DNA from 3 places in the Serratia sp. UGAL515B_01 genome. Region 3 is predicted to be linked to each of the others. Evidence: predicted binding sites of a transcription regulator. Region 3 holds the regulator's gene; each other region holds the start of a gene.
The links. Region 3 encodes PurR, which represses purine synthesis genes. Its sites were predicted from a motif close to CANGCAAACGTTTGCNTG; they were not measured.
Positions count from the first base shown of each region.

Region 1: a site for PurR is predicted at 2,013-2,030, ahead of OK023_RS15630 (NCS2 family permease). Genes of this name have one in related genera too.
Region 2: a site for PurR is predicted at 2,931-2,948, ahead of OK023_RS18710 (7-cyano-7-deazaguanine/7-aminomethyl-7-deazaguanine transporter). Genes of this name have one in related genera too.

Region 1 is NZ_CP109901.1:3,461,477-3,468,249, reverse strand. It holds gene OK023_RS15645 (single-stranded DNA-binding protein) at 1-158, shown strand, start outside; gene bhsA (multiple stress resistance protein BhsA) at 453-713, opposite strand; gene OK023_RS15635 (glutathione S-transferase) at 918-1,586, shown strand; gene OK023_RS15630 (NCS2 family permease) at 2,167-3,528, shown strand; gene OK023_RS15625 (Na+/H+ antiporter) at 3,866-5,515, shown strand; gene OK023_RS15620 (hypothetical protein) at 5,669-5,956, shown strand; partial or broken gene OK023_RS15615 (LrgB family protein) at 5,965-6,143, shown strand; gene lpxP (kdo(2)-lipid IV(A) palmitoleoyltransferase) at 6,332-6,773, opposite strand, start outside.
Region 2 is NZ_CP109901.1:4,131,345-4,138,117, reverse strand. It holds gene OK023_RS18725 (lysoplasmalogenase) at 1-83, shown strand, start outside; gene OK023_RS18720 (zinc/cadmium/mercury/lead-transporting ATPase) at 223-2,541, shown strand; gene tusA (sulfurtransferase TusA) at 2,592-2,843, opposite strand; gene OK023_RS18710 (7-cyano-7-deazaguanine/7-aminomethyl-7-deazaguanine transporter) at 3,044-3,709, shown strand; gene OK023_RS18705 (DcrB family lipoprotein) at 3,975-4,538, shown strand; gene glpC (anaerobic glycerol-3-phosphate dehydrogenase subunit GlpC) at 4,564-5,763, opposite strand; gene glpB (glycerol-3-phosphate dehydrogenase subunit GlpB) at 5,760-6,773, opposite strand, start outside.
Region 3 is NZ_CP109901.1:1,960,901-1,967,673, reverse strand. It holds gene punC (purine nucleoside transporter PunC) at 1-7, opposite strand, end outside; gene punR (DNA-binding transcriptional activator PunR) at 128-1,072, shown strand; gene purR (HTH-type transcriptional repressor PurR) at 1,234-2,259, opposite strand; gene OK023_RS19200 (YnhF family membrane protein) at 2,549-2,674, shown strand; partial or broken gene OK023_RS09040 (IS200/IS605 family transposase) at 2,871-2,945, shown strand; gene sodB (superoxide dismutase [Fe]) at 3,424-4,005, opposite strand; gene OK023_RS09030 (C40 family peptidase) at 4,347-5,162, opposite strand; gene OK023_RS09025 (Grx4 family monothiol glutaredoxin) at 5,701-6,045, shown strand; gene rnt (ribonuclease T) at 6,164-6,773, opposite strand, start outside.

The DNA of each region.
Region 1 (6,773 bases), 1.5 Mb from region 3:
CAGGCGGCCAACAGGGGGGTTGGGGGCAGCCTCAGCAGCCGCAAAGTAGCAGCCAGTTCAGCGGTGGTGGCCAGCAGCAGGCCCGCCCAGCTCAAAACAGCGCGCCAGCGGCCGGTAATGAACCCCCAATGGACTTTGACGACGATATTCCGTTCTAAAATACGCCATAGATTTTTTGTAAAGTATAGTGTCCTTAAGCCCCGTTATGCGGGGCTTTCCTGTTTTTTGTAGGCTACAAAAGTGTGAAAAGCGCTTTCGTTGTTTTCAGGATACTTTTTAACTCTATAAAAGAGTTAGAGGCGAAATATATCAGTATCCAGAAAGACCACAGATGAGGTTAATGACATCATTTGGTCCTTTCCCCGTCTGAAATACAAGAAAGCCCCTCGAGGTAACGCCGTTAACATTATCTCGCGGGGCTTAGTTTATTTTGTCAGTGAATGTGCTGACGATCAGTTGAAGATTTCTGCGGTGCCGTACATTTTGTTTTTCCCACCAGCAGCAATAATGCGGTAGGAGCTGGCACCCGCTGCCTCGGCTTTGCTTGCCAGTTCGGCTTCCAGAGCACTCAGGTTGTTCGCACCACTTACAGATACCACACCGATTTTATGTGCGCCAGCAGCGGGCTGGTTGCTTAATTGGTCTGCGGCAATGCTAGCGAAAGAAGCAGAAGCTAGAATAAAAGCAGTAGCAAAAATTTTGATGTTTTTCATGGTCAAATCCTCAGAGTTTATATTAGGTGAGAGGCTGTATCCTCTCGATGTGTTAAATACTAGGCTAAATATAGCCAATAGAAAATCGAGGTGTTTTGAGTGTTTCATTCAAATAAATTGATGATCGTGTCTGAGGTAAACCGGTTTGGCAGGAGACCAGGAGGCAACTACCTTTAATGCAAGTATTGTTACCGGAGAAAACCCATGATTACCCTTCATCATCTCAATAATTCCCGTTCACAACGCATCCTATGGTTCTTGGAAGAATTGGGTGTTCCGTATCAAATCCAGCGTTACCAGCGCGACAGCCTTACGATGCTTGCACCAGTGGAATTGCAAAAAATCCATCCTTTAGGAAAGTCTCCCGTGCTCGTTGATGGGGATCTTACACTCGCGGAATCGGGGGCCATTATTGAGTATTTGCAGGAAGTTTATGATGAACAGGAGGTATTCAAACCGACCGATCTCCGTGCTCGTCAGGAGTATCGTTATTGGCTGCATTATGCTGAAGGTTCGTTAATGCCTCTGTTGGTAATGAAACTGGTGCTCAACCGGTTAGGACTCCCACCCGTCCCATGGGTGATCCGTCCGCTTGCAGGTGCTATTGGCAAAGGCGTACAAAAGGGGTATTTGGATAAACAGATTGCTACCCATCGCAACTATCTTGAGCAACACCTGAATAAAAGTGCCTGGTTTGTCGGCAATGCGTTTAGCGCAGCAGATATTCAAATGAGTTTTCCACTAGAGGCGATGGCTGGACGAGGTGGGTTGGATGAATGTCCGCAGTTACAAAATTTTCTGCAGCGTGTTCATGCTCGTCCCGCCTATCAGCGAGCGCTGGAACAGGGTGGGCCATTTATTATGCCGGAATAAACCTTTCCTTGGACATCGATAACGATGTTTAGTAGGGGCTTAGAGCTGTTTTAACCAAGCACGGGTTTCCTGGACTTTGACGAGTACGGATGAACAGGAGATACACGCAAACCGCGCATTGCTGCATTATTCGCTGCTTATTGGGTCTATCAAACCGCACAACTCACGCCTTGTTCAGTGCGCAAATGACCCCCAGGGGTGTTCGTGTATCATTGAGGGGAACAGCCTAGCCCTGCATTATTGTCAGCGCACGTGTCCAATAAATTTTCACATACAATGTCGCGATCTTTAGTTGATCAGACGGTATAGAAGGCTAGATAATCGTTTGCCTTAAAAATACCTTTCAAATCTAAAATCTGATTAGCGTCGGTTTCATTTGAGATCTTTTGGGTAAAGCCATCATCAATCCACCGCTTCACGCAACGAGAGTTAAACGTTTGCCATATTATATGGCGTCATTTGGCCGTGTTACTGAAAGGTATGGAAGTGAACGTGATGGAAACGGTTTCGTAATGAGCATGCGTAAGCAGAATAACAGGCCTCTTCCTAGGGGCTGGCAATGAAAACAGGGGACAGCAACATGTCGAAATCTCAAGCGGATAATGCCTTCACACCAAAGGGCGGGCTTGATGGGTATTTTCAACTTTCAGCACGGGGTACTAATGTGCGTCAGGAAGTGGTTGCAGGGTTAACTACCTTCCTGGCGATGGTCTATTCGGTGATCGTCGTCCCAAGCATGCTAGGCAAAGCCGGTTTTCCTCCAACCGCGGTGTTTGTTGCCACCTGCCTGGTTGCCGGTTTGGGATCGTTGCTGATGGGCTTGTGGGCCAACCTGCCAATGGCGATAGGTTGTGCTATTTCACTGACAGCGTTTACCGCCTTTAGCTTGGTACTGGGCCAGCAAATCAGTATTCCTGTGGCGCTGGGGGCAGTATTTTTGATGGGAGTGCTGTTCACCATTATTTCGGTGACTGGCATCCGCTCCTGGATCCTACGTAACCTGCCTATGGGGGTGGCGCACGGTACAGGTATTGGCATTGGCCTTTTCTTGTTACTGATTGCTGCAAACGGGGTTGGCTTGGTAGTGAAAAACCCGCTGGATGGCTTGCCGGTTGCGCTAGGAGCATTCACTTCATTCCCTGTCGTAATGACATTGTTTGGGCTAGCGGTAATCTTTGGCCTGGAAAAATTGCGCGTACCGGGCGGAATACTATTGGTGATTATCGCTATTTCCATCATTGGCCTTATTTTTGATCCAACGGTGAAATACCAAGGCCTATTTGCCATGCCGAGTTTGGCAGGACCAGACGGTAACTCATTAATATTCAGTCTGGATATTATGGGGGCCTTGCAGCCAGTGGTGCTGCCAAGCGTGTTAGCATTGGTGATGACAGCGGTGTTCGACGCCACGGGTACTATTCGTGCGGTGGCGGGGCAGGCAAATCTGCTGGATAAAAATGGCCAGATCGTCAACGGCGGTAAAGCGCTGACTTCAGACTCTTTGAGCAGCATCTTCTCTGGTTTGGTGGGAGCAGCACCAGCGGCGGTTTATATCGAATCTGCCGCAGGTACGGCGGCTGGTGGGAAAACAGGTCTGACTGCCACGGTGGTGGGGATTTTGTTCCTGCTGATCCTGTTCTTGTCACCACTTTCCTATTTGGTACCGGTGTACGCGACGGCGCCTGCCTTAATGTACGTTGGCTTGTTGATGTTAAGCAACGTGACTAAATTGGACTTCAACGACTTCGTTGATGCCATGGCCGGGTTACTATGCGCTGTGTTTATCGTTCTGACATGCAACATCGTTACCGGGATTATGTTGGGTTTCAGCTCTCTGGTGATTGGCCGCGTATTCTCTGGTGAATGGCGTAAGCTGAACATTGGTACGGTGTTGATTGCTGCTGCGCTGGTTACGTTCTATGCTGGTGGCTGGGCGATCTAACTCATCAGCAATGTCGGGGCGCTGGCGTAGCGCCCCGATTCTTATCTCAAATTTTACCTCTTCTTCTTGCCCTATATTATTAAGTGCCTCTTCCATCAGTTTAATTTTACTGACTATTTGAACCTATTCTGGCGTTGTTCACCGCTGATTTGGCAAACTTTACCGCGTGGCTTACGTTTTGCCCTGCGCTTAAATAGCCACCAACGGCACTCACGTGTAATAAGAGAGAGGGTATAAGGTAAAACAAGCTTTAATCCCACGAAAAAAGTGATTTACTATTGGACGTTAACTTTGTCAGCGAGCTTTGATGTTCTGAACCGTAGAGTCTAAGGAAAGCATGGAAATCTTTTTTACAATCCTCATTCTGATTTTGGTGGTCTCCCTTTCTGGGGTGATAACACGCATATTACCGTTTCAGATACCATTGCCGTTAATACAGATAGTTATCGGGGCTTTGCTCGCCTGGCCGCATTTTGGGCTGCATGTTGATTTTGATCCTGAACTGTTCCTCGTATTGTTTATACCACCGTTATTGTTTGCCGATGGATGGAAAACCCCTACGCGCGAATTCCTGCACCACGGGCGCGAAATTCTTGGGTTAGCATTGGTGCTGGTGTTGCTCACCGTTGTGGGTGTCGGTTATCTCATTTACCTGATGGTGCCGGGGATACCTCTGGTAGCTGCGTTTGCTCTGGCGGCGGTATTGTCGCCAACCGATGCTGTTGCGTTGGGTGGTATCGTTGGCAAAGGGCGCATTCCTAAATCGATTATGGGCGTACTAGAAGGGGAGGCATTGATGAACGATGCTTCCGGTCTGGTTTCGCTAAAGTTTGCCATCGCGGTAGCAATGGGGACGATGATATTTACCGTTGGTGGCGCCACTCTGGAATTTTTGAAAGTGGCGATTGGCGGTCTGTTGGCCGGCGTTGCGGTGACCTGGACGTACAGTAAGTGCCTGCGCGTTATGAGCCGTTGGAGTGGTGACGATCCGGCAACGCAGATTGTATTCCTGCTGTTGTTGCCCTTTGCCTCCTATTTGATCGCTGAACATATTGGTGTTTCCGGTATTTTGGCTGCAGTAGCCGCGGGGATGACTATCAGCCAGTCTGGGGTGATCCGCAATGCACCGCTGACTATGCGTTTGCGGGCCAACAGCGTTTGGGCCATGTTGGAGTTTGTGTTCAACGGCATGGTCTTCATCATGTTGGGGCTTCAGCTCCCGGGGATTTTGGAAACCTCCATCCTCCAAGCTGAGTTAGATCCAACCATCGAAACCTGGTATCTGTTCACTGACGTAGCGATTATCTATACCGCATTGCTGGCGTTGCGTTTTACCTGGCTGTGGTTGATGAAAAACGCCAGCAAACGTTTTATGAAAAAACGCCCGTTGCTGTTTGGCGATTACAGTACCCGTGAACTGTGGGTGGCCTCTTTTGCGGGAGTCCGCGGGGCGATAACTCTGGCGGGTGTGCTCTCCATTCCGTTGCTACTGAGTGACGGTACTGCTTTCCCGGCGCGTTACCAACTGGTGTTTATTGCCACCGGGGTTATCCTGCTGTCGCTGATTGTCGGCGTATTGGTCTTGCCTGCACTGCTGCGCGGAGTGCATGTCGTTGATAAAAGCACCAGCAAAAAAGAAGAGCGTATGGCGATAGCTATGGCTGCGGAAGTAGGGATCCAAAGTATCAACAAAATGGAAGAGCGCTTGCTTGCTGATACGGAGGAAAACTTCGATCCGCAGGTGCTTAAAGAGATCAGTTCACGTGTAGTTGGTACGCTCAGACGGCGTATCACTAGCAAAGATGATATTGAGAATACGTTGATACTGGAAAATCTGGAGCGGCGTTTTCGCCTGACAGCATTACGAGCTGAACGCGGTGAGCTTTATCATCTGCGTGCCACACAGAAAATCAGCAATGAAACATTGCAAAAGCTGCTAACGGATCTCGATCTGATGGAGGCTTTGTTAGTCGAACGAGAAGGTTAGGGTGCCTTGGCTCCTTTTAGTCATCTAGGTTGTGTCCTTCAATTGCACGCGAACAACGTAACCATAGGCTCCAGCCTGAAGTGGCTGTTGCGGTTCCACGGGAAGTTAAAGGATACAACCTAATAGTGATGACTTTTGGCTGAGGTTAACTTCATGTTTCTGGCGTTTCGCCGTGCTGCTTCTGCTTTCCTGACTCGCCTCCAGGTGCCGATTCAGGTTGTGCTATATGCCTTGCTATACCTGGCTGCCGATCAACTGGTCAAGCAATTTCATCTGCCTTTACCCGCCAATATTGTCGGAATGCTGATGGTGGAGAGCTGGAGGATTTTTCTGGTGATTGCTATCAGTACTATGCTGACGTTGGGTGTTACCAGCTTGGTGGTTGGCCGTGTTTACCGTTTTGAAGTCTGGTTGCAACGGCGGAAACAGCGAGATGTATAATTTTATCCTCAGTGCGCAACGGCCTGGCGAAAGGAGCCCGATTTGGCGCTTCTTGCCACGGAGCCGGGACCGCCAGAGCCGACGAGATTTTGCCCAGCAGGTGGGCGTGTTTTCCAGCCTGGCGATGATGCTGGCGGGAGTAATCACGGTGATCGGTGCGCCACTGATAAGCCGATTAATGTGGTAATGAAACTGGGGGCTAAGGCTAAGCTGTACTCCTTAACTGTCGTAGGCCCAAAAGCCGACATCAAGCCCGGCAAAACACAGGCGATGGGCTTTTTGGGGGGGCCTACAGAGTATGAAGCTTCTCAAATTGCAGTTGGGTGACTCGAAATCTTTCGTGGCTTGCACTGCTTGCTGATTGAGTCTCATTATTTAATAGAGTGAAGGTGAACCTTCCGGTCGCGTTTTGAAACGTCGGTGTAACCACAGATATTGTTCCGGTGCACGCATAATCTCTTTCTCTATAACTTTATTCATATAAGCAGCTGCTGCGACTTCATTATCGATTGGATAGTCTTCCAACGGTGGTTGGATCAGCAGGTCGTAGCCTAAGCCTTTCGGGCGACGAATCAGTACCACCGGCACCAGAGCCGGTTTTGCCATACGGGCCAGCATAAAGGTACCGCTGGTAGTTGCGGCCTGATCGACAGCAAACAGCGGCGCAAATACGCTGCCGCGAGGGCCGTAATCCTGATCTGGGGCGAACCATACGGCCTCTCCGCGTTTTAGTGCTTGCACCATGCCCCGCAGGTCTTTGCGATCAAGCATAGCCTTATTTGAGCGCATACGGCCTTTGGTCTGGGCCCACTCCATC
Region 2 (6,773 bases), 2.0 Mb from region 3:
TCACTTTCCGTGCTGCAGCTGCCATAGTCGCTTTCTGCTATTTCACCGGGCATTTCCTGATCGTACGCTCACTCTATCTGTAAACGCCAGGGTTCGGGCAACCGGACCCTAGGCTGTATCCCCTCTACTTAGCAACCATTCTCATACAGCTCTTGACTTTGGAGTCAACTCCAAGGTGTAAAGTCAATCAACAGAACATCGTAGTTTGCCTGAGGGGGCGTTATGCATACTCATAAAGAACATACTCATCAAGAACATAGCAATAAAGAAAGAGGTTGTGGTTGTACCCACGATCATGCCAAAACCCAGCATGGATGTTGCAGTGAAAAGGCCCCAGAAGTAGGAAGCCGTACCCACGAAATGGCTAATGAACACAGTGCTCACTGTTGCAACGGTGAAGAACATGAAGATCTGGATGAGGAAAGTGACAGGCTGGCTGATTCTCCTCCTTCAGGCAACCAAAGGTTCAGTTGGAAAATTACAGGAATGGACTGCCCCAGTTGCGCTAAAAAAATTGAAAATGCCGTCACTTCAATTCCCGGTGTCAGCAGCGCACGTGTGCTTTTTGCCACAGAAAAGCTGGTGGTGGATGCCCAACGCGATATCAATAGTCGTGTACAGGATACAGTAAAACAGGCTGGTTTTACCTTGCTGAGTACAGCATCAGCTGCACCGAACGATAAACCACAAACTTCCCGTCTCAGTGAATGGGGCCCCTTGCTGTTAATCTCTGTCTTGATGGTGTTTAGTTGGGTTCTAGACTCATTCAACCCACAGTTCGGCAAGGTGGCCTTCATTGCAACGACGCTGGTCGGCTTAGCACCGGTTGCCAGCAAGGCGCTACGCCTAATCCGCTCAGGGACACCGTTTGCTATAGAAACGCTGATGAGCGTTGCCGCTATCGGTGCGTTGTTTATTGGTGCTACCGCTGAAGCCGCCATGGTACTGCTGTTGTTCATGGTAGGAGAATTACTGGAGTCATACGCGGCTAACCGTGCTCGCCGTGGCGTGAAAGCCTTGATGGCGCTGGTGCCAGAGGATGCTCTATTGATCCGCAATGGCGAACGCGAACGCATTTCGGTCGCTGATCTCCGCCCCGGCGATGTGATAGAAATCGCCCCAGGTGCTCGCCTGCCTGCCGATGCTGAGTTGTTAAGCCCATTCGCCAGCTTTGACGAAAGTGCCTTAACCGGTGAATCCGTACCTGTTGAACGTCACCTGGGTGAGAAAATCGCCGCTGGCAGTTTGTCTGTCGATCAGGTGGTGCAAATGAAGGTTGTTTCCGAGCCCGGTAAAAGCGCCATAGATCGTATTCTGCAGTTAATTGAAGAAGCCGAAGAGAAAAGAGCTCCCATTGAACGCTTTCTTGATCGCTTCAGCAGCTACTACACACCGGCCATCATGCTGTTGGCTATCACAGTGATCTTGGTGCCCCCATTATTTTTCGCTGAGCCTTGGGAAATGTGGATCTACCGTGGATTGACGCTGTTGCTGATCGGTTGCCCATGCGCGTTAGTCATCTCTACGCCAGCCGCCATTACTTCCGGGCTCGCAGCAGCGACACGACGGGGAGCGCTGATCAAAGGCGGCGCAGCCTTGGAACAATTGGGGCTGGTACGGACTATCGCATTCGACAAAACCGGGACGCTAACTGAGGGAAAACCCACGATTACCGACGTGCTACCGACTAATGGCCTCAGCGAACAGCAATTGCTTGCCGTGGCAGCAGCGGTTGAAATGGGTTCACATCACCCCCTGGCACAAGCGATCATCAATCGTGCGCTAGAAAACGGTACTGAGTTGCCACTGGCCGATGGCCGCCGTGCATTGGCCGGTATCGGCGTAGAAGGGGTTGTTGCAGGTAAAACCATCCTGATCGGCGCACCAAGCAAGTTAGGAGAAAATCAGTTAAGTAGCGAATGGTCCACACGTATTGAACACTTGGAAACGGCGGGTAAAACAGTGGTTGTCGTGCTGGAAGAGGGTATTCCTATCGGTCTGCTGGCCCTGCGCGATACGTTACGCAACGATGCCTTGCAGGCGATTGCAGCATTAACCAAACTGGGGATCCATGGCGTGATGCTCACCGGTGATAACCCACGTGCAGCGGCAGCCATTGCCAATGAACTTGGGATAGATTATCGCGCCGGATTGATGCCGGAAGACAAAGTGAAGGCTGTCAGTGCACTGTGCAGGCAGCAGCCTACGGCGATGATCGGTGACGGCATCAACGATGCCCCGGCGATGAAAGCAGCCAGTATCGGCATTGCCATGGGTAGCGGTACGGATGTCGCGTTGGAAACGGCTGATGCTGCCTTGACGCACAATCGTCTGGTGGGCATCGCTGAGATGATCAAAATCTCACGCGCCACACACGCCAACATTCGTCAAAACATTACTATTGCACTAGGTCTGAAAGGGATTTTTTTGATCACCACTCTTCTTGGCATGACCGGTTTATGGTTGGCTGTGCTAGCAGACTCTGGCGCTACAGCTCTGGTAACCGCGAACGCATTGCGGTTACTCAAGAACCGCAGCTAATCGTTGTAGATTTTCTGGCAGGCCCATCGCCGTATGGGCCTGATAGGCAACTACTCTTCCAAACCCTTGCGCAATAGATAGCGGTAGGGTGCCTTATCGGTTTCCTGCGCCACCAGCGTATGTTCCATAAAGCGGCAAAAACCTGGAATATCACGCGTTGTGGCGGGATCGTCGGCAATAATCAGCAATGTTTTACCGTTATCCATATGGCGCACGGTCTTACGTACCATCATTACCGGTTCAGGGCAGCGGAGCCCCATTGCGTCAAGCGTCTGGTCTGCCTGGGCAAAAATATCAGTCATGCATTTCTCTCGATCAAAAAACGATCGGCGAATAATCGCCGGACCTGGCTGACGCATAGTTTACGCCAGTAGTTTTTCTGCGCAAGATACGTTAACGTTTGCTTTAAATTTAACCGTTGCATTGGTTGCGCAAACGCGTATTATGCGGCCGCGCAGTTAAACATGGGTTCCCTCACCCCATAACCTAAAAAGGCTACATGATGTATTCATTTACCGACCAACAACGCTCAAAAGCGTTGGTTTTGCTTTCGTTATTCCATATCGCAATTATCACATCAAGCAACTATCTAGTGCAGTTGCCAATTAGCATCTTCGGCTTTCACACGACTTGGGGCGCTTTCACGTTCCCGTTTATTTTCTTGGCGACGGATTTGACCGTGCGGATCTTTGGTGCCCCACTGGCACGCAGAATTATCCTGACCGTGATGATACCCGCTCTGTTTATCTCTTATGTGATCTCCACTGCCACATTTCAGGGTGAATGGCAGGGCTTTGCCGCTTTAGCCCACTTCAACCTGCTTGTGGCGCGTATCGCAGTTGCTAGTTTCATGGCTTACGTGCTGGGCCAGATCCTCGATGTCCATGTTTTCAATCGTCTACGCCAACGCAGTACCTGGTGGGTCGCTCCCGCTGCTGCCATGTTCCTTGGTAACATCAGTGATACATTGGCCTTCTTCTTCATCGCGTTTTATAAAAGCAGCGATGCCTTTATGGCCGCCAACTGGGTAGAGATCGCACTGGTGGATTACAGTTTCAAAGTAATGATCTGCCTGCTATTTTTCCTACCCATGTATGGCGTACTGCTCAATATGTTGCTCAAGCGTTTGGCTTCACGTCAGCCAGACAGCCAATTGCAACTGAATTAGTTCAGCTTGTTAATTATATAAGTTACATGAAGGCGGTAACGCAGCGAGACCCAAGGGTACAGAGCCTTTCAGGAAAGCCAACGTACATGTAACTTGAAGTATGACGAATATAAAAGGTAGCCAGCAACTATCTGTAACATCATGCTCTTGGTATTTCAGTGTAGAATAGGTTGCTATACCCAAGTTGGCTGCCAACATCCCTGGATCTTGAAGGGCGACGGGTATTTACGGCAGAAGAACGCCAAATAAGCGATAAGGAATCCTGATGCATAAAATAACAAAATTAATGGGTATCGGCCTGTTGGTGCTTGGTTTGGCGGCTTGTGATGGCGAAACCAAGGACAACAAAGCGGCTGTGGAGAAAGCGACAGCCAGCACACTGGCGGGGCAACAGGTCAGTCTCTTGAATGGCAAACTGACCTTTTCTCTCCCCAATGGTATGTCCGACCAGAGTGGTAAGCTGGGCAATCAGGCTAATAATATGCACGTTTACGCCGACAGAACTGGTCAACGCGCGCTGATCGTTATTCTTGGGGATAATCCCACAGATAACCTGGAAAACCTGGGTAAACGTCTTGAAGAACAACAACGCTCACGCGACGCAGACCTACAGGTGATAACCAATAAAGCCATTGACATCAATGGGGTGACAATGCGCCAGTTGGACAGCATCATCGCCAGCGGTGGCCAGAAAGCCTATTCTTCTATCCTGCTTGGCACATTGGATAACCAGTTGCTGACCATTCAGATCACACTGCCGGCCGATAACCAGCAGCAGGCGCAAAGTGAAGCAGAAAGTATTATTCACACGCTGAAGCTGAACAAGTAAACTCTGGGGCGCAGCGTGCTGCGCCCTATACCAACGCCTGCGCCAGCAGAGTCATCGGATGCTCACAGCGCTTGCTGGTCGACATCTCAATCTGCCATTTACAGGTTTCACAGTCGGTAATCACCCTATCCGCTCCGCTCTCTTCAATCTGACGGAACAGCGAAGCGCCAATGCCTTGCGACGTTTCATAGTTTTCTGACTTAAAGCCATAGGTTCCGGCGATCCCACAACATTGTGGATCCAGCACCACCAGCTCCAACCCGGGGATCTGCCTAAGCAGTTCCAGCGTATAGGCGGTCCACCCCATTTTTTCCATATGGCACGGCGTATGATAAACCACCCGCAATGGTGTCCTTTTGAGAGGTAAAGTACGGCCCTGATTGATCAACCGATAAAGATAGCGCGTCGCCAGCTCTATACGCTCGCGCACTGCTGAAGTATCCACTTCCAGCAAATGCGGATACTCATCACGCAGGGTAAAAGTACAACTGGAGGAGGTTGCTACTACCGGTATCCCCTGCATCAATACCGCATCATGCAGTGATTTGGCGTTCACATTCGCTTGTTTTTTGGCCTGCTCAATAAAGCCATTGGCAATCAAGGGCACACCACAGCATTTTTCACGCTTCAGCAGTTGTACACCGATATTCATGGCGTTAAAGACCTTGATCAGGTCTTTACCGAGCTGCGGATGGTTGTAATTGACAAAACAACCATGGAAAAAGGCCACCTGTTCAGCATAGTGCTGTTGCCGCTCGGCCTGCTGACGATACCAGCGGCGGAAAGTCCCAAAAGAGTATTTGGGCAATTCACGTCGATGGTCGATCTTCAACGCCTTATCCAGCAACTTGCGTACCGGCTTCAACCCGGTTGTTGCATTGACGATCGGCGCAAACGGTGTCGACAGCGACCCCATAATATCGGTATGGCTGAGAATGGCATCGCGCAGTGTCGGCTTGTGCTGGCTGAAATTGGCACGGGCACGCTGAATAATGTCACCTATCTTCACATCAGAGGGGCAAGCCACTTCACAACGTTTGCAGTTGGTGCAATATTTCAGTGCCTCGTCGTAGAGCGCCGGATCTTTCAACCGCAATCGCTCACCGTCTGGTCCAGCCTGTTTAGGCCCTGGATAGAGCGGATTCGCCTTAGCCACCGGACAGAAGGTGGTACAGACGGTGCATTTGATGCAGCTCTCGAAGCTGTTGTCTTTTAACTGGCTCATGCTGATTTCTCCTGGGCCAGGATCTGCTGGGCGGCGTGCAGTGCGCCAATCAGTGAAACTCCTGCACCACAGCCTTGCTTCAGCGGATCGTAGCCGCCTGTGACGGCACCAATAGCATACAGATTGACGATCGCTTCCCCTTGTTTTAGCGCTCGCAGACTGCGATCGGTTCGCACCCCGAATTGCAGATAGGGTTGCGAGGCAAACAGGTCCGGGTGGCACCAGTCGGCACGTTCGGTTTTGCTAAACACATCCAGGCCAAACACTGGCTCACGGATGCCATTAAATGCAGCTACCAAACCGTTGCTGAAGAAGCTGCCACTGGCTAACACCACCTGCTCTGCCCGCAACGGAATATCTGTGTGATTGCGGGTATAGAGGCTGGTGATACGATGCCCGTCGAAACTCGCCTGCAATACGGTATCCCCTGGCATGAATACCCCCCCTAATTTCTGCAAACGCTGACGCAATGCCTGATTGAGTCTCATCCCTAATACGGAAGGAGGTAACGTCGGTAATAGACAAATCGCCTTGCCAGTAGCCTGGCGCAGTGCCTGTAGCGGCTCATCACTTTCCAACCCCAGGCAGGCTGGCAGGAAGATGGCCTGCGCCTCGCCTGCCTGACGTTTCACTTCTTCTGCCAGTATCGCCAGATGCTCTGGCATATCCAGCACACGGGCAATGTTCACCGCGCGAAACTCACTCGGGTTATTACGCAGGCGATCGAGGATCGGCAAATTCATAAATGCCACTTCTGCTGTGACACCCTGTTCCTCAACCATTGCGCTTGCCGCCATGTGCGGTTGGAAGTCCAAAAAGCCTTCTATGCCCAGCACCGCGATATTTTGCCAAGGCAGTTTGCCGCCGAGCGGTGAAACCGGGACGGTTTCCGGACTGAGCCAGGTTGCTCGGCGCGTCCCCAATGGGGTGACACGCAGGTGATTCCGTTCGCAATTGCCCTGCATCTGCATACCGCAGCGTTGCAGTAATTGTTCGGCTTCGGTTGCCAA
Region 3 (6,773 bases):
TTCGCATGCTTTTCTCGTTAAATTTTTATTGTCGCAGGTTTTAGCGTCCGCAAGTGTACTCGGCTGGATCTTTGCTTGTGAAACGGTAATATTTGCAAGGTGTTGTTAAAAAATTTGAAGGCAAATCATGTGGTCAGAATACTCGCTTGATGTCGTAGATGCTGTTGCGCGAACGGGTAGCTTCAGTGCGGCTGCACAAGAGCTTCATCGAGTTCCTTCTGCAATAAGTTATACGGTGCGTCAGTTGGAGCAATGGCTGGCTGTGTCCCTTTTTGAACGCCGTCATCGTGATGTTGTATTGACCCCTGCTGGTGCCCTGTTTATCAAAGAGGCCCGGAAGGTTGTCAAAAAAATGCTTGATACCCGGCGTCAGTGCCAGCAAGTTGCCAACGGTTGGCGCGGGCAGTTAAGAATTGCGGTCGACCTTATTGTAAAACCACAGCGTAGTCGTCAGTTAATCACTGATTTTTATCGTCATTTTTCGGATGTTGAATTGATTGTGCAACACGAGGTGTTTAATGGCGTATGGGATGCACTGGCTGATGGGCGCGCAGAGATGGCTATCGGTGCAACACGAGCAGTGCCGGTTGGTGGGGGTTTTGCTTTTCGCGATATGGGCTTTGTGAATTGGTTGTGTGTGGCAAATGCAACCCATCCCTTAGCGGGGCTAAAGGGCACACTGAGTAACGATCAGCTGCGGCCTTATCCCTCACTATTGCTCGAGGATACGTCACGAAATTTGCCGAAACGTGTAACTTGGGCGCTGGATAACCAACGACGCCTTACCGTGCCGGACTGGGCTTCTGCTGTGGATTGTCTGCGTAATGGATTATGTGTGGGAATGGCACCCGCGCATTGTGTACTGCCATGGGTACAAAGTGGTGAACTGGTTGTTCTGCAACTGCAAGAAGCATTCCCCCCTAGCGCCTGTTGCCTGACATGGCAGCAAAATGCGCAGTCACCAGTAATGACCTGGTTATTAGATTATCTGGGAGACAGTGAAACGCTTAATCAGGAGTGGTTGAACGAAGGCGTATCCGGTGTCTCGAAAGCCTCCGATAACAATTATTAGGCTATATGTCTGTGGGGCGTCGCAGCCCTCATCAAGCCACAGAGGGAAGCGTGCCGCGTGGTCGAGTCCTTGCCTCCCGCGCTGTGGCCATCATAGTACGTGTTGGGCTCATAAAACTGTGCAGCTCACGTTTTGGTTTGTGTCTAATCAAGGGGGACATGCTAGCGGCGATAATCGATGAAAGGCCCATCAGCCACCGAACGGCGTTCTATCAGTTTTGGATGGACTTCAATGACCTGAGATTCTTCACGTTTACTGATAATACGATCCAGCAACATCGTGAAAGCCATTTCTCCCAGACGTTCTTTAGGCTGGTGGATAGTGGTTAATGCTGGGGTAAAATAGCGTGCATTTCGGACGTTGTCGTAACCGATCACTGAGATGTCTTGCGGTACACGAAGCCCCAATTCGTCTGCAGCACAAATTGCACCCATAGCCATAATGTCTCCACCGCAAAATATGGCTGTGGGGCGATGCTTTTGCGACAATATTTTGTACATGGCCTTATAACCGGACTCAGGTTCAAAATCACCCTGAACGATCCATTCTTCGCGGATCTCAATATTGGCTTCCTGCAGCGCTTTAAGGAAACCGTGATGACGGCCACCACCGGTATTGCGCGATAACTGGCCGGGAATGGCACCAATATCGCGATGACCACGTTCGATAAGATAACGACCAGCCAGATAGCCACCCTCAAAGGCATTATCGATAATTGTATCGGTAAAATCACCACGAGCAGCTCCCCAGTCCATAACCACCATGGGAATATTTCGGTAATCCTCCAACATACCCAGCAACTTTTCTGGGTACTCTGAGCACATAACCAGCAGACCGTCGACGCGCTTTTGCGCCAACATTGCAAGGTAGGCCTGTTGTTTATCGAGGTTATTATGTGAGTTACACAAGATCAAAGTATAACCTTTACTATAGCAACTGTTTTCAACAGCTTCGATCACCTCAGCAAAGTAGGGTGCTTCGCTTGATGTTGCAAGCAGACCGATCGATTTAGTGTGGTTAACTTTCAGGCTGCGGGCAACGGCGCTGGGCGAATAGTGTAGTTGTTTAATGGCTGCCCAAACGGCCGCTTTTGTCTCTTCGGCGACGAAACGCGTTTTATTAATGACGTGCGAAACGGTGGTGGTGGAAACGCCAGCGCGCTTGGCCACATCTTTAATCGTTGCCATATAAAGAATGACTCCTGAACTCACATGTTACAGCATGTAAGTATGATGTTAATCGTTTGCCTGCGTAAATTTTATCCCCTGATAAGCAAAAACGGGATTTTTAGTGCTGAAGCCGTAAGATCCTATAGCAGGAGGGGGCATCTTGGGGTACGCAGTTGTGAACTGCGGATTTTGTCGCATATTTATGAAAAGTGGAAGAGCTAATCGGTATTATAAGACGGCAAATGATAACAAGATTTTAATCACGAACTGTAGGAAAATGAGTTGACGTATTAATTGTGTGGCTTTTATGCTTGAGAGCACAAATCTGCAAGGGAATTACGTTATGGATACGAATTTGAAAATGTCATTGTTTACTACGGTATGTGCGTTGGCAGTGATTATCATCTTTGGTCTCATTGCTGTATCTAACTGATTTAAATTATAAAAAGTGCAATATGTTGCACCTTTGCTATTTTCTATAGAAAACCCCCAGAGCTAGGCTGGGGGTCGTAAAGCTTTCAGCCTTAAGCCGATTATAAAGACCCCCTTTCAATTTGTTAAAACACCTTGCGGTTTGGCAATTGCAAAAGTTAAACAAGAAATCAAAAGGGGTCCAATGGGGGACGAAAATGGGCTTAGCGCATAACCGATGGAACTGTAAATATCACATGGTTTTTGCACCTAAACACCGAAGGCAGGTTTTCTAGGGAGAGAAACGCAGGGTGATAGGTGGCATATGGCCATTAATTCCAATTTTTTCAACCAGATATCACTTGTTATATCGAGCCGTAGCAAGATCTGTTCTCTCACTCTACCGATAAAATCCCAGCCTAACGAGTTAATATGGCTAAACCAGGTATTTTGAAAATCGGCGTCGGTTACGATAGTCACTTTAGTCTTGGCATTAATGGCTTAGGCAAGTGTATCCAAAAATTCGTTTTGGATCTGAGTATTGTTTTGCTGTTTTGAATGAACAATACGGCTCAACATCGCGTCCGATACTGGTGAGAGTCAGTGAAGCGCCACGGTTACATCAAGAAGCGTTACGGGCTGTAAGTAATCCATAAATGCAAATGTCAGATCACAGTGCGTCTGTTAGGGCGCGGCTGGCAAGAGAGGCTAATAGGCACATATGAAAAACCCCCGGCTTTGCCGGGGGGAGCTTACTTGTTCATCTATCTGCTATTGGGTCAGATTTTGTTCCGCGAATGACCAGTTAACCAATGCCCAAAAGTTTTCCAGGTATTTTGGGCGCGCATTGCGGTAGTCGATATAATAAGCATGTTCCCAAACATCAACGGTTAACAGAGGTTTGTCTTCACTGGTGAGTGGGGTCGCTGCGTTTGAGGTATTAACGATCGCAAGTGATCCATTAGGTTTTTTCACCAGCCAAGTCCATCCTGCTCCAAAGTTTTTCACTGCTGCATCGGTGAATTGTTCTTTGAAAGCAGCGAAAGAACCGAAGGATTTATTGATCGCCTCAGCTAAAACGCCAGTTGGTTCATTGCCCCCCTGAGGCGACAGACAGTGCCAGTAGAATGTGTGATTCCATACTTGCGCAGCGTTATTAAACACGCCACCGCTAGAGGTCTTGATGATATCGACTAGAGACTTGCCTTCAAACTCGCTGCCTTTCACCAGATTATTCAAGTTAACCACGTAGGTGTTATGGTGCTTACCATAATGGTATTCCAGCGTTTCTGCAGAAATATGCGGTTCAAGGGCATTTTTCTCATACGGTAATGCAGGTAATTCAAACGACATTGCTTTCTCCTTTTTATACAGCACTTTTCTTCTCTTCCGATACCGCCAGCCCATTAGCTGAGGGAGGAAACTGAGTTGTTATAGTTATTCTGTGGTTATCAATCTTAACAACTTCCTACCTGAAAAAAAGGTCCAAAGCGTGCAAATCAGTTAATTGTCTAAAGTGTGGGCAAGGGGAGACATCCTGGCTGAGCCTTAAACTCAGTCGTATATACTCTTCATTCTTCAAGTTGCATGGGTGTTGGCTGCGTCCGTTCACACCCGTCATAGAGTGAGCTATGCTCTTGGCGACTCTCAGACTTGCCACCTACATGCAACTCGAATTATTTTGGGTATAAATGTCAACGAATGGTTGTAGGTGTGACTACGCGGCGAGCACCTATGTAATGGTTTTGCCAATAGTTATTATCCAATTGACTGATGCGTATTTCTTCGCCAGTTCGGGGAGACTGGATAAATTTACCGTCCCCGAGATAAACACCAACATGATCGGCAGTGCCGCGGTTGTTGATACGAAAAAAGACCAAGTCACCCTTTTCTAGCTCACTTCGTTTGACCGGTGCTGCATCTCGCAGATGGTACATTTCGTTAGCGGTACGAGGTATTTTGATTTTAACCACGTCTTTGTAGGCGTAATAAATCAGGCCACTACAATCGAACCCAGTGGTAGGAGAAGTACCGCCCCAACGATAAGGCTTGCCCATTTGGTGCATCAGCTTTGTCAACGCAGTTTGCTTGGCATGTTGAAAACGCTTTTTGTGTGCTGGAGTTAGTTTCAACGTTTTATCATGTACTGCCATTTTCTTGGTGGTAAATCCCCTTGTACGATGGCGTCCATAAGCTTTTTTATGCTCTTTTTTCGGCGGGTTGGGTTTAACTTTGCTAGTTTGGCTCGTTTTGGTTTTTGATTTTACGCTGTTGGTTTTCTTGTTTGCTTTCACTGCCAGCTTTTTTGTTTTTGCCGTTTTATGCGGGGGTATCATCTTCACCTTCTTGCTGCTTTTATCCACTTTCTTTCTTTTGCGTTCATTTGGCTTGGTATCATTGACATGGCTTCTAGGCTGCTCAGCAGAAACATGTGCTTTTGGCGCAGCATGTGCCAGGTTAAAGAATAGCTGTGCGAAAAAGAGTACAAAAAGCGTGATAATTAACCGCATGTTGATGTTACCAACCTTGACCCCGAAACATATATTGAATGAAAGACAGTATTCCTTAAATTCGCCATATAAAACAGAACTTAACTTGTAAATATTAATCCATATTGTGAGAAAACGTTAATGAGATTAAATTTTATTATAAAATCAATCAAATGATGAGTTGGATATCACTAATAGGGGCATTCTTTTTATTATTAATTGTCTTGTAAAGGTCAGAATATAATAGTGATATGTTAGAGTTAACAATGTTATTCCGAGTCTATCTTTTAGCCGGTTATACTCGTCATACTTCAAGTTGCTTGGGTGTTGGCTATGTCCGTTCGCACCAGTCGCATAGTGGGCTATGCTCTTGGCGACTCGCGATCTTGTTGCCTACAAGCAACTCGAATTATTTTGGGTATAGATGTGTTTTTCGCAACGTATCTGTAACAAAAAGATACCCCTTCAAAAGATGGTGTTTTCTTGCCCTCTACCTACAGCTACAATAAGTCAATATGATGCATGTTTTAGCCATGATGTGGTTTTGAGGAAGCAATGAATGAAAACGATTGAAAAAATCCAGCAGCAGATTTCAACCAACCCGATCCTGCTGTATATGAAAGGCTCACCTAAGTTACCAAATTGCGGTTTCTCCGCACAGGCGGTTCAAACACTTTCAGCTTGTGGTGAACGTTTCGCCTATGTTGATATTTTACAAAACCCGGATATTCGCGCTGAGTTACCAAAATACGCCAATTGGCCTACTTTCCCTCAACTATGGGTAGATGGCGAATTGGTTGGTGGGTGCGATATTATCATTGAAATGTATCAGCGTGGTGAACTACAACAGTTGATTAAAGAGACGGCTGAAAAATATAAAAATCAGGAAGATCAACAGCCTTGATCCTTAATGAAGAAAGGTTCCCTGAATAAAATTGTGCGGTATTGATAACGGTGCCGCACAATTTTCACTCAGCATATTTCACACTTAAGATACGAAATACACATGTAAATAGCCGTGATCAGTCTATTAGGCTGCCAGCTAACGGCCATCCACCAAGACGTTTCCAGCGGTTTACTAACTCGCAAAACAGTAGAGCTGTTTGTTCCGTATCATAAAGAGCGGAATGGGCTTGGCTGCTGTCAAAAGGGAATCCCGCGGCGATACAGGCTTTTGCCAATACGGTTTGTCCTAAAACTAATCCGCTCAGTGCCGCAGTGTCAAAAGTAGCGAAAGGGTGGAATGGATTGCGCTTGAGTCCCGCACGTTCTGCAGCCGCCATTAGAAAACCGTGATCAAAATTGGCATTGTGCGCTACGATTATTGCCCGGTTGCAATCTTTATCTTTAATACCTTTGCGCACAGCCTTGAAAATTGCATGTAATGCATCATATTCACTAACTGCTCCACGCAGTGGGTTATGTGGGTCTATGCCATTAAAGGCCAACGCTTCCGGTTGTAGTATCGCACCTTCAAAGGGCTCAACATGGAAATGCAGGGTTTCGTCTTGAAGCAACCAGCCATTCTCATCCATTTTCAGCGTTATTGCGGCAATCTCCAATAGCGCGTCCGTTTTGGCATTAAAACCTGCGGTTTCTACATCAATAACAACGGGATAAAACCCACGAAAG